DNA from 2 places in the Bacillus sp. 1NLA3E genome. Region 2 is predicted to be linked to the other one. Evidence: a T-box and tRNA genes for the amino acid it is inferred to sense, from the RefSeq annotation. Region 2 holds a T-box; the other holds one or more tRNA genes.
The links. A T-box is a leader RNA that pairs with one kind of tRNA and senses whether it is charged. The one in region 2 lies ahead of leuS (leucine--tRNA ligase), so its partner is inferred to be a tRNA-Leu.
Positions count from the first base shown of each region.

Region 1 (5,166 bases), 1.1 Mb from region 2:
CGACCCGCACGAAAGGCGTAACGATCTGGGCACTGTCTCAACGAGAGACTCGGTGAAATTATAGTACCTGTGAAGATGCAGGTTACCCGCGACAGGACGGAAAGACCCCGTGGAGCTTTACTGTAGCCTGATATTGAATTTTGGTACAGCTTGTACAGGATAGGTAGGAGCCGTAGAAGCCGGAGCGCTAGCTTCGGTGGAGGCATTGGTGGGATACTACCCTGGCTGTATTGAAATTCTAACCCATACCCCTGATCGGGGTAGGAGACAGTGTCAGGTGGGCAGTTTGACTGGGGCGGTCGCCTCCTAAAGAGTAACGGAGGCGCCCAAAGGTTCCCTCAGAATGGTTGGAAATCATTCGTAGAGTGTAAAGGCACAAGGGAGCTTGACTGCGAGACCTACAAGTCGAGCAGGGACGAAAGTCGGGCTTAGTGATCCGGTGGTTCCGCATGGAAGGGCCATCGCTCAACGGATAAAAGCTACCCCGGGGATAACAGGCTTATCTCCCCCAAGAGTCCACATCGACGGGGAGGTTTGGCACCTCGATGTCGGCTCATCGCATCCTGGGGCTGTAGTCGGTCCCAAGGGTTGGGCTGTTCGCCCATTAAAGCGGTACGCGAGCTGGGTTCAGAACGTCGTGAGACAGTTCGGTCCCTATCCGTCGTGGGCGCAGGAAATTTGAGAGGAGCTGTCCTTAGTACGAGAGGACCGGGATGGACGCACCGCTGGTGTACCAGTTGTCTTGCCAAAGGCATAGCTGGGTAGCTATGTGCGGAAGGGATAAGTGCTGAAAGCATCTAAGCATGAAGCCCCCCTCAAGATGAGATTTCCCATAGCGCAAGCTAGTAAGATCCCTGAAAGATGATCAGGTTGATAGGTCAGAGGTGGAAGCGCGGTGACGTGTGGAGCTGACTGATACTAATCGATCGAGGACTTAACCAAAAACGGTGTTATTAGTTTTACAACTTCTTCTGCATTATCTAGTTTTGAGGGAATGAAAATTCCCAATTAAATAGTCTGGTGGCGATAGCGAGAAGGTCACACCCGTTCCCATACCGAACACGGAAGTTAAGCTTCTCAGCGCCGATGGTAGTTGGGGGTTCTCCCCCTGTGAGAGTAGGACGTTGCCGGGCTGTAATATATGGAGGATTAGCTCAGCTGGGAGAGCATCTGCCTTACAAGCAGAGGGTCGGCGGTTCGAGCCCGTCATCCTCCACCATATATTTTCCAAAAGTTTGCCGGGGTAGCTCAATTGGTAGAGCAACTGACTTGTAATCAGTAGGTTGGGGGTTCAAGTCCTCTCGCCGGCACCACTTAGTTTTTTGTACGAGCCATTAGCTCAGCTGGTAGAGCATCTGACTTTTAATCAGAGGGTCGAAGGTTCAAGTCCTTCATGGCTCACCATTTTTATTTGAATATGCGGGTGTGGCGGAATTGGCAGACGCACTAGACTTAGGATCTAGCGCCGCAAGGCGTGGGGGTTCGACTCCCTTCACCCGCACCATTTTCACAAAAAGAATATATAAACGCGGAAGTAGTTCAGTGGTAGAACATCACCTTGCCAAGGTGGGGGTCGCGGGTTCGAATCCCGTCTTCCGCTCCATTTTTTATGCCGGGGTGGCGGAACTGGCAGACGCACAGGACTTAAAATCCTGCGGTAGGTGACTACCGTACCGGTTCGATTCCGGTCCTCGGCACCATTTTAAATATGCGCCCGTAGCTCAATTGGATAGAGTATCTGACTACGAATCAGAAGGTTGTAGGTTCGACCCCTGTCGGGCGCACCATAAATACGGGAAGTAGCTCAGCTTGGTAGAGCACTTGGTTTGGGACCAAGGGGTCGCAGGTTCGAATCCTGTCTTCCCGACCATTCAATCTTCATTTGGGGCCTTAGCTCAGCTGGGAGAGCGCCTGCTTTGCACGCAGGAGGTCAGCGGTTCGATCCCGCTAGGCTCCACCAAATAAATAGTTGACAAGTCTTTATGAAATATGTTACTATTATAAAGTTGCTTATGCAGCTATTGCAAGTTGCTCTTTGAAAACTAAACAAACAAACGTCAACAATATTATTTTTTAATAGTGTGAATGACTTCGGTCATGACACTAGCCAACGTAACTTTTATGAGTCAATCAACTTTCTTGGAGAGTTTGATCCTGGCTCAGGACGAACGCTGGCGGCGTGCCTAATACATGCAAGTCGAGCGGATTGATGGGAGCTTGCTCCCTGATATCAGCGGCGGACGGGTGAGTAACACGTGGGCAACCTGCCTGTAAGACTGGGATAACACCGGGAAACCGGTGCTAATACCGGATAATCCTTTTCCTCTCATGAGGAAAAGCTGAAAGTCGGTTTCGGCTGACACTTACAGATGGGCCCGCGGCGCATTAGCTAGTTGGTGAGGTAACGGCTCACCAAGGCGACGATGCGTAGCCGACCTGAGAGGGTGATCGGCCACACTGGGACTGAGACACGGCCCAGACTCCTACGGGAGGCAGCAGTAGGGAATCTTCCACAATGGACGAAAGTCTGATGGAGCAACGCCGCGTGAGCGATGAAGGCCTTCGGGTCGTAAAGCTCTGTTGTTAGGGAAGAACAAGTATCGGAGTAACTGCCGGTACCTTGACGGTACCTAACCAGAAAGCCACGGCTAACTACGTGCCAGCAGCCGCGGTAATACGTAGGTGGCAAGCGTTGTCCGGAATTATTGGGCGTAAAGCGCGCGCAGGCGGTTCCTTAAGTCTGATGTGAAAGCCCCCGGCTCAACCGGGGAGGGTCATTGGAAACTGGGGAACTTGAGTGCAGAAGAGAAGAGCGGAATTCCACGTGTAGCGGTGAAATGCGTAGAGATGTGGAGGAACACCAGTGGCGAAGGCGGCTCTTTGGTCTGTAACTGACGCTGAGGCGCGAAAGCGTGGGGAGCAAACAGGATTAGATACCCTGGTAGTCCACGCCGTAAACGATGAGTGCTAAGTGTTAGAGGGTTTCCGCCCTTTAGTGCTGCAGCTAACGCATTAAGCACTCCGCCTGGGGAGTACGGCCGCAAGGCTGAAACTCAAAGGAATTGACGGGGGCCCGCACAAGCGGTGGAGCATGTGGTTTAATTCGAAGCAACGCGAAGAACCTTACCAGGTCTTGACATCCTCTGACACTCCTAGAGATAGGACGTTCCCCTTCGGGGGACAGAGTGACAGGTGGTGCATGGTTGTCGTCAGCTCGTGTCGTGAGATGTTGGGTTAAGTCCCGCAACGAGCGCAACCCTTGATCTTAGTTGCCAGCATTCAGTTGGGCACTCTAAGGTGACTGCCGGTGACAAACCGGAGGAAGGTGGGGATGACGTCAAATCATCATGCCCCTTATGACCTGGGCTACACACGTGCTACAATGGGTGGTACAAAGGGTTGCAAAACCGCGAGGTCGAGCCAATCCCATAAAACCACTCTCAGTTCGGATTGTAGGCTGCAACTCGCCTACATGAAGCTGGAATCGCTAGTAATCGCGGATCAGCATGCCGCGGTGAATACGTTCCCGGGCCTTGTACACACCGCCCGTCACACCACGAGAGTTTGTAACACCCGAAGTCGGTGGGGTAACCGTAAGGAGCCAGCCGCCTAAGGTGGGACAGATGATTGGGGTGAAGTCGTAACAAGGTAGCCGTATCGGAAGGTGCGGCTGGATCACCTCCTTTCTAAGGATATTGTCGTAAAGACAATCGGAACACAACACTTATAGTGATGTGATGTTGATGGTTTGTTTGTTTAGTTTTGAGAGAGCAATCTCTTAAAGCTTTTTTGTTCCTTGAAAACTAGATAATCGTAAGAAGAAGAATGTAAGACCGAGAAACACCACATTAGTTTTTTTCTCTCTTATATAATAAGAGATTAACCTTTAGGTTAAGTTAGAAAGGGCGCACGGTGGATGCCTTGGCACTAGGAGCCGATGAAGGACGGTACTAACACCGATATGCTTCGGGGAGCTGTAAGTAAGCTTTGATCCGGAGATTTCCGAATGGGGAAACCCACTGCTCGTAATGGAGTAGTATCTTTACCTGAATACATAGGGTATTGAAGGCAGACCCGGGGAACTGAAACATCTAAGTACCCGGAGGAAGAGAAAGCAAATGCGATTCCCTGAGTAGCGGCGAGCGAAACGGGAAATAGCCCAAACCAAGAGGCTTGCCTCTTGGGGTTGTAGGACACTCAATATGGAGTTACAAAGGAACGGGGTAAATGAAGAGGTCTGGAAAGGCCCGTCAAAGAAGGTAAAAACCCTGTAGTTGAAACTTCGTTCCCTCCTGAGTGGATCCTGAGTACGGCCGGACACGAGAAATCCGGTCGGAAGCAGGGAGGACCATCTCCCAAGGCTAAATACTACCTAGTGACCGATAGTGAACCAGTACCGTGAGGGAAAGGTGAAAAGCACCCCGGAAGGGGAGTGAAATAGATCCTGAAACCGTGTGCCTACAAGTAGTCAAAGCCCGTTAATGGGTGATGGCGTGCCTTTTGTAGAATGAACCGGCGAGTTACGATTACATGCAAGGTTAAGTTGATAAGACGGAGCCGCAGCGAAAGCGAGTCTGAATAGGGCGAATGAGTATGTGGTTGTAGACCCGAAACCAGGTGATCTACCCATGTCCAGGGTGAAGGTAGGGTAACACCTACTGGAGGCCCGAACCCACGCACGTTGAAAAGTGCGGGGATGAGGTGTGGGTAGCGGAGAAATTCCAATCGAACTTGGAGATAGCTGGTTCTCTCCGAAATAGCTTTAGGGCTAGCCTCACGTTGTAAGAGTCTTGGAGGTAGAGCACTGTTTGGACTAGGGGCCCTCATCGGGTTACCGAATTCAGACAAACTCCGAATGCCAAAGACTTATCCGTGGGAGTCAGACTGCGAGTGATAAGATCCGTAGTCAAAAGGGAAACAGCCCAGACCACCAGCTAAGGTCCCAAAGTATACGTTAAGTGGAAAAGGATGTGGAGTTGCTTAGACAACCAGGATGTTGGCTCAGAAGCAGCCACCATTTAAAGAGTGCGTAATAGCTCACTGGTCGAGTGACTCTGCGCCGAAAATGTACCGGGGCTAAACGTATCACCGAAGCTGTGGATTGACATCTTAGATGTCAGTGGTAGGAGAGCGTTCTAAGGGCGTTGAAGCTAGACCGTAAGGACT
Region 1 is NC_021171.1:93,023-98,188, forward strand. It holds rRNA gene B1NLA3E_RS00445 (23S ribosomal RNA) at 1-942, shown strand, start outside; rRNA gene rrf (5S ribosomal RNA) at 1,017-1,133, shown strand; tRNA gene B1NLA3E_RS00455 (tRNA-Val) at 1,144-1,219, shown strand; tRNA gene B1NLA3E_RS00460 (tRNA-Thr) at 1,238-1,313, shown strand; tRNA gene B1NLA3E_RS00465 (tRNA-Lys) at 1,329-1,404, shown strand; tRNA gene B1NLA3E_RS00470 (tRNA-Leu) at 1,420-1,504, shown strand; tRNA gene B1NLA3E_RS00475 (tRNA-Gly) at 1,529-1,603, shown strand; tRNA gene B1NLA3E_RS00480 (tRNA-Leu) at 1,612-1,700, shown strand; tRNA gene B1NLA3E_RS00485 (tRNA-Arg) at 1,711-1,787, shown strand; tRNA gene B1NLA3E_RS00490 (tRNA-Pro) at 1,794-1,870, shown strand; tRNA gene B1NLA3E_RS00495 (tRNA-Ala) at 1,885-1,960, shown strand; rRNA gene B1NLA3E_RS00500 (16S ribosomal RNA) at 2,137-3,686, shown strand; rRNA gene B1NLA3E_RS00505 (23S ribosomal RNA) at 3,890-5,166, shown strand, end outside.
Region 1: it has a tRNA-Leu gene. The T-box ahead of leuS (leucine--tRNA ligase) is inferred to sense a tRNA for this amino acid. The anticodon was not compared.

Region 2 (5,166 bases):
AAATCAGCAATGAAGCATTTAAAGATTTATTTCCGCTTCAATATGATAGCTACAAGAAAAACGAAAAAATGGAAGATACAAAATATAGTGGATCTGTTAAGCGAAGTAAATTTGATCAGGATAAAGAACCATATTTACCAATCTTGTTCAATGGTTACGGATTTGCGACAGAATATAATGAAGACCGGGGTCATATTTATGCACTCGATGATATTCGGTCAGTTGCACGGATTAATGACAAGTCAGTTGGTTCCTGTTTAACATGTAAGTCAACTGCTGTCCCTCATATGATTGAGGAAATGGGAGACGCTTATTGGAGTGGAAACTTTAATTCAGAAATTTGGCCAAAAGCGGAGTCAATGGGCCATTCGCCAATTGGATGCTCTGACTGTCACGATCCTGAAACAATGGATTTACGGGTGACTCGTCCAAGTTTTGTGAAAGCGATGGAATCCAAAGGTGTGGATATGTCAAACCCAACAAAAAATGAAATGCGTAGCTATGTTTGTGGGCAATGTCATGTTGAGTACTATTTTGATGCTAAAAATAGTGAAGTAACATTCCCGTGGGCAAATGGGTTCAAACCAGAAGATATGTTTAAATACTATGAAACTACCGCAAAAGAAAAAGGCTTTGAGAAAGACTGGATCAGTAATGTTTCAGGTACTCCAATGTTGAAATCTCAGCATCCTGATTTTGAAACATCTTCAGAAGGACCACACGGAAAAGCAAATGTGGCTTGTGCTGATTGTCATATGCCGTATGAACGTGTAGACGGTAAGAAAAAAATTAGTTCTCACTGGTGGACATCTCCACTTAAGACGATGAAAACATCTTGCGGAACTTGTCATACTAACCGTGAATTGGATGAATTGAAAGATCGTGTTACTGATATCCAAGATACTCATATGGAAGGCTTACACCAAGCTGAGGATGTTTCGATTACTTCTCATTACTATGTGAATAAAATGATTACATCTGGAGTGAGTGCAGACAAGGTGAAGTTGGCGCAGGATCAAATTCGTAAAGGACAATGGTTCTGGGATATTGTTGCCGCTGAAAGCTCAGCCGGGTTCCATAATCCACAAGGATCGATGAATTCATTAAGAATATCCCTTGAAGCCTCTAATGAAGCGATTCGCATTGCAACAGAGGAGCTTGTTAAGAAGGGTGTTAGTATTGAGGAATTAAATACAGAGATTGAAAAAGTGAAGAAGGCTGTAGTGGAAGAAAAAGATAACTTTAAAAAGAAAGAAAAAGCCATCAATTCTTACTTCCCAGCGCAACAGCCTCCAGTTAAATAAAGTACTTCGAAAGCACCGGGTAATTGCAGTTACCTGGTGTTTTCATTTTTTAATTTTGACTACTTTTTGTTCGGGTGTCAATGAAAACGAATGTGTATTCATTTTATGAAGAGTGGTGTGGAAAAAAGGTTTGCCAAGGAGGTCAAAAACCACTAGAATTATTTTGTTAATCGAAATATATCGAAATAATTTTTGAGGGAGCGGATTTTTCATGCCACGAGCCTTATGGCTTCTCGTGATCGGTATGGCAGTGAATGTTACAGGCTCTTCTTTTTTATGGCCTTTAAATTCTATCTATATTCATGACCATTTAGGGAAGTCAATGTCCATTTCAGGAATGGTTTTAATGATAAATTCGGCCACAAGTGTGGTCGGTAATTTAATTGGGGGGCATTTGTTTGATCGAATCGGAGGCTATCGCTCGATTCTTCTAGGAATTGGGATTACGGTATTGGCTCTGTTTGGATTAACGATGTGGAATGGCTGGCCAGAATATGTCATTTTTTTAGCTGTTGTTGGGTTTGGTTCAGGAATTGTTTTTCCGTCTATGTATGCAATGGCTGGGTCAGTCTGGAAGGAAGGCGGCCGAAAAGCCTTTAATGCCATTTATGTAGCTTCTAATTTAGGAGTGGCCATTGGCTCTGCATTAGGTGGGATTGTAGCAGCCATTTCTTTTCGGTGGATTTTCTTAGCTAACGCCCTTTTGTATCTTATTTTTTTATTCATAGCCTTATTTGGATATAAAGGAATTAAAACTCAAGTAGGGAAACAGGCTAATAATCCTAGTGGGCGAATGAATGCGAATCATCATTCTCAGCTTCATGCACTTCTGATTCTTTGTGTGGGCTTTATGCTTAGTTGGGTGGGGTATTGTCAATGGCAAGCAACAATCGGCCCTTACACCCAAGAAATCGGCCTTTCGTTAAAACAATATAGTCTATTATGGACGATAAATGGAGCACTTATTGTATTAGGTCAACCTATTTTGGCAAAAATGATAAAATACCTAGCAAAATCGGTTAAGAAACAAATTATCCTTGGGACCCTTATTTTTGTGGTGGCCTTTATTATCGCTTCACAAGCACAACAATTCACTGCTTTTGCTGTAGCCATGATGATCATGACCATTGGCGAAATGTTGGTTTGGCCTGCTGTGCCAACCATTGCAGACAAACTGGCGCCTATAGGGAGAGAAGGATTTTATCAGGGAATCGTGAATAGCACAGCAACTGCAGGCCGGATGATCGGTCCATTATTAGGTGGAATCTTAATTGATATGTACGACATGCACATGCTATTTAGGGTGATGATCGTGCTGTTCATCTTATCTATTTTCACAACGATTATTTATGATCGGAAGCTTAAAGCAACGAGTGGACCCACAGCAAAAGCTTCATAAATATAGCGGGATAATAATACATTGCTAAATAAACGTTTAGAGCACCTTCACCCATTAACACTTTTTTCATATTATAGTTATTACTCTCTCTAGATGGCTAGTGTTTACTTGCACTAGAAAGAGAAATTTAATACAATAACTTTATAGTTTTATAAATGGACATTGACAAGGAGTAGTAATGATTCTTGCCTGAATTAGAGAGTTGACGGACGGTGCAAGTCAACCAGGCTTTTCATGAACTCGCCTTTGAGTAGCAGGTGTGAAGATTAGTAATACTTGCCGTTTTCCGCGTTAAGGATGAGTAAGTGAGTGTGTAAACACTAATGTGGGTGGTACCGCGGGAGATATAATAATCCTCTCGTCCCTTTTTATGGGATGAGGGGTTTTTTTGTTATACTGAAAAATTGCTATCTGATATTTACCAATACATATTTAATAGGAGGAAAAACCGATGAGCTTCGATCATCAGGATATTGAAAAAAAATGGCAGACCTATTGGGAAGAAAATAAAACCTTCAAAACAAGTGAAGAAAAGGGGAAACGAAAGTTTTACGCCCTTGATATGTTCCCTTATCCGTCTGGCGCAGGACTACACGTTGGACATCCAGAAGGCTATACTGCAACAGATATTTTATCAAGATTAAAACGGATGCAGGGCTATAACGTCTTACATCCGATGGGCTGGGATGCATTTGGTTTACCGGCGGAGCAATATGCCTTAGATACAGGGAATGACCCTGCAGAGTTTACTAAGAAAAATATTGATAATTTCCGTCGCCAAATCAAATCATTAGGCTTTTCTTATGACTGGGATCGGGAAGTTAACACGACAGATCAGAGCTATTATAAATGGACACAATGGATTTTCTTGCAGCTTTATAAAAAGGGCCTTGCCTATATTGATGAAGTAGCAGTAAATTGGTGTCCAGCACTCGGAACCGTTTTGGCAAATGAAGAAGTAATCGATGGAAAAAGTGAACGTGGTGGACATCCAGTTGAAAGACGTCCTATGAAACAATGGATGCTCAGGATTACTGCCTATGCTGATCGATTATTGGAAGACCTTGATGAGGTTGATTGGCCAGAAAGTATTAAAGAAATGCAACGGAACTGGATTGGTAGGTCAGAAGGGGCAGAAATTACCTTCCATATTGACGGTTACGATGAAACGTTTACGGTATTTACGACTCGTCCAGATACCCTATTTGGGGCCACTTATGCCGTGCTTGCGCCTGAACATCCATTAGTTGGTGTGATTTCAACCGATTCGCAAAAGGAAGCAGTTAAAGTATACCTTGATCAAATCAAGAGCAAAAGTGATCTTGAACGAACCGATTTAGCTAAGGACAAAACAGGTGTATTTACTGGTGCTTATGCAATTAATCCTGTAAATGGTGAAAAAATGCCAATCTGGATTGCTGATTATGTCCTAATGAGTTATGGTTCTGGGGCAATTATGGCTGTCCCGGCTCACGATGAACGGGATTATGAATTTGCTAAGAAATTCGAACTGCCGATTATTGAAGTCGTTGGTGGAGGAGATATATCGACTGAAGCTTATACCGGTGATGGCGATCATGTAAACTCTGAATTCCTAAATGGAATGAATAAGGTAGATGGTATTCAAGCGATGATTTCATGGCTTGAAGAGAGAAAAATTGGTATGAAAAAGGTAACTTACCGTCTGCGTGACTGGTTGTTTAGCCGCCAGCGCTATTGGGGTGAACCAATCCCGATTATCCATTGGGAGGATGGAACAATGTCCGCTGTTCCAGAGGACCAACTACCGTTAGTGTTGCCGAAAACATCTGAAATAAAGCCGTCTGGAACAGGTGAATCTCCGTTGGCTATTATTAAGGATTGGGTTAATATTGAGGATCCGACAACAGGTAAAAAAGGACGCCGTGAGACAAATACCATGCCACAATGGGCAGGAAGCTGCTGGTATTATTTACGCTATATTGATCCGAAAAATGATCAAGCATTAGCGGATGCTGAGAAATTAAATGAATGGCTACCAGTGGATATTTATATCGGTGGTGCAGAGCATGCTGTGCTTCATTTATTATATGCTCGTTTCTGGCATAAATTTTTATACGATATCGGGGTTGTCCCAACGAAAGAACCTTTCCAAAAGCTGTTTAACCAAGGGATGATTCTTGGGGAAGGCAATGAAAAAATGAGTAAATCAAAGGGCAATGTCGTAAATCCTGATGATATTGTCATCAGCCATGGTGCAGATACTTTGAGACTTTATGAAATGTTCATGGGACCACTTGATGCATCGATTGCTTGGTCGACTAATGGATTAGACGGGTCACGTCGTTTCTTGGATCGAATTTGGCGTTTGTTTATTGAGGATACCGGTGAATTAAGTTCTAAAATTCAAACAAGTGATGATGATACCTTAGAAAAAGTTTATCATCAAACTGTTAAAAAGGTAACAGAGGACTACGAAGGTCT
Region 2 is NC_021171.1:3,820,785-3,825,950, reverse strand. It holds gene B1NLA3E_RS18300 (ammonia-forming cytochrome c nitrite reductase subunit c552) at 1-1,304, shown strand, start outside; gene B1NLA3E_RS18295 (MDR family MFS transporter) at 1,516-2,703, shown strand; T-box leader at 2,857-3,072, shown strand; gene leuS (leucine--tRNA ligase) at 3,155-5,166, shown strand, end outside.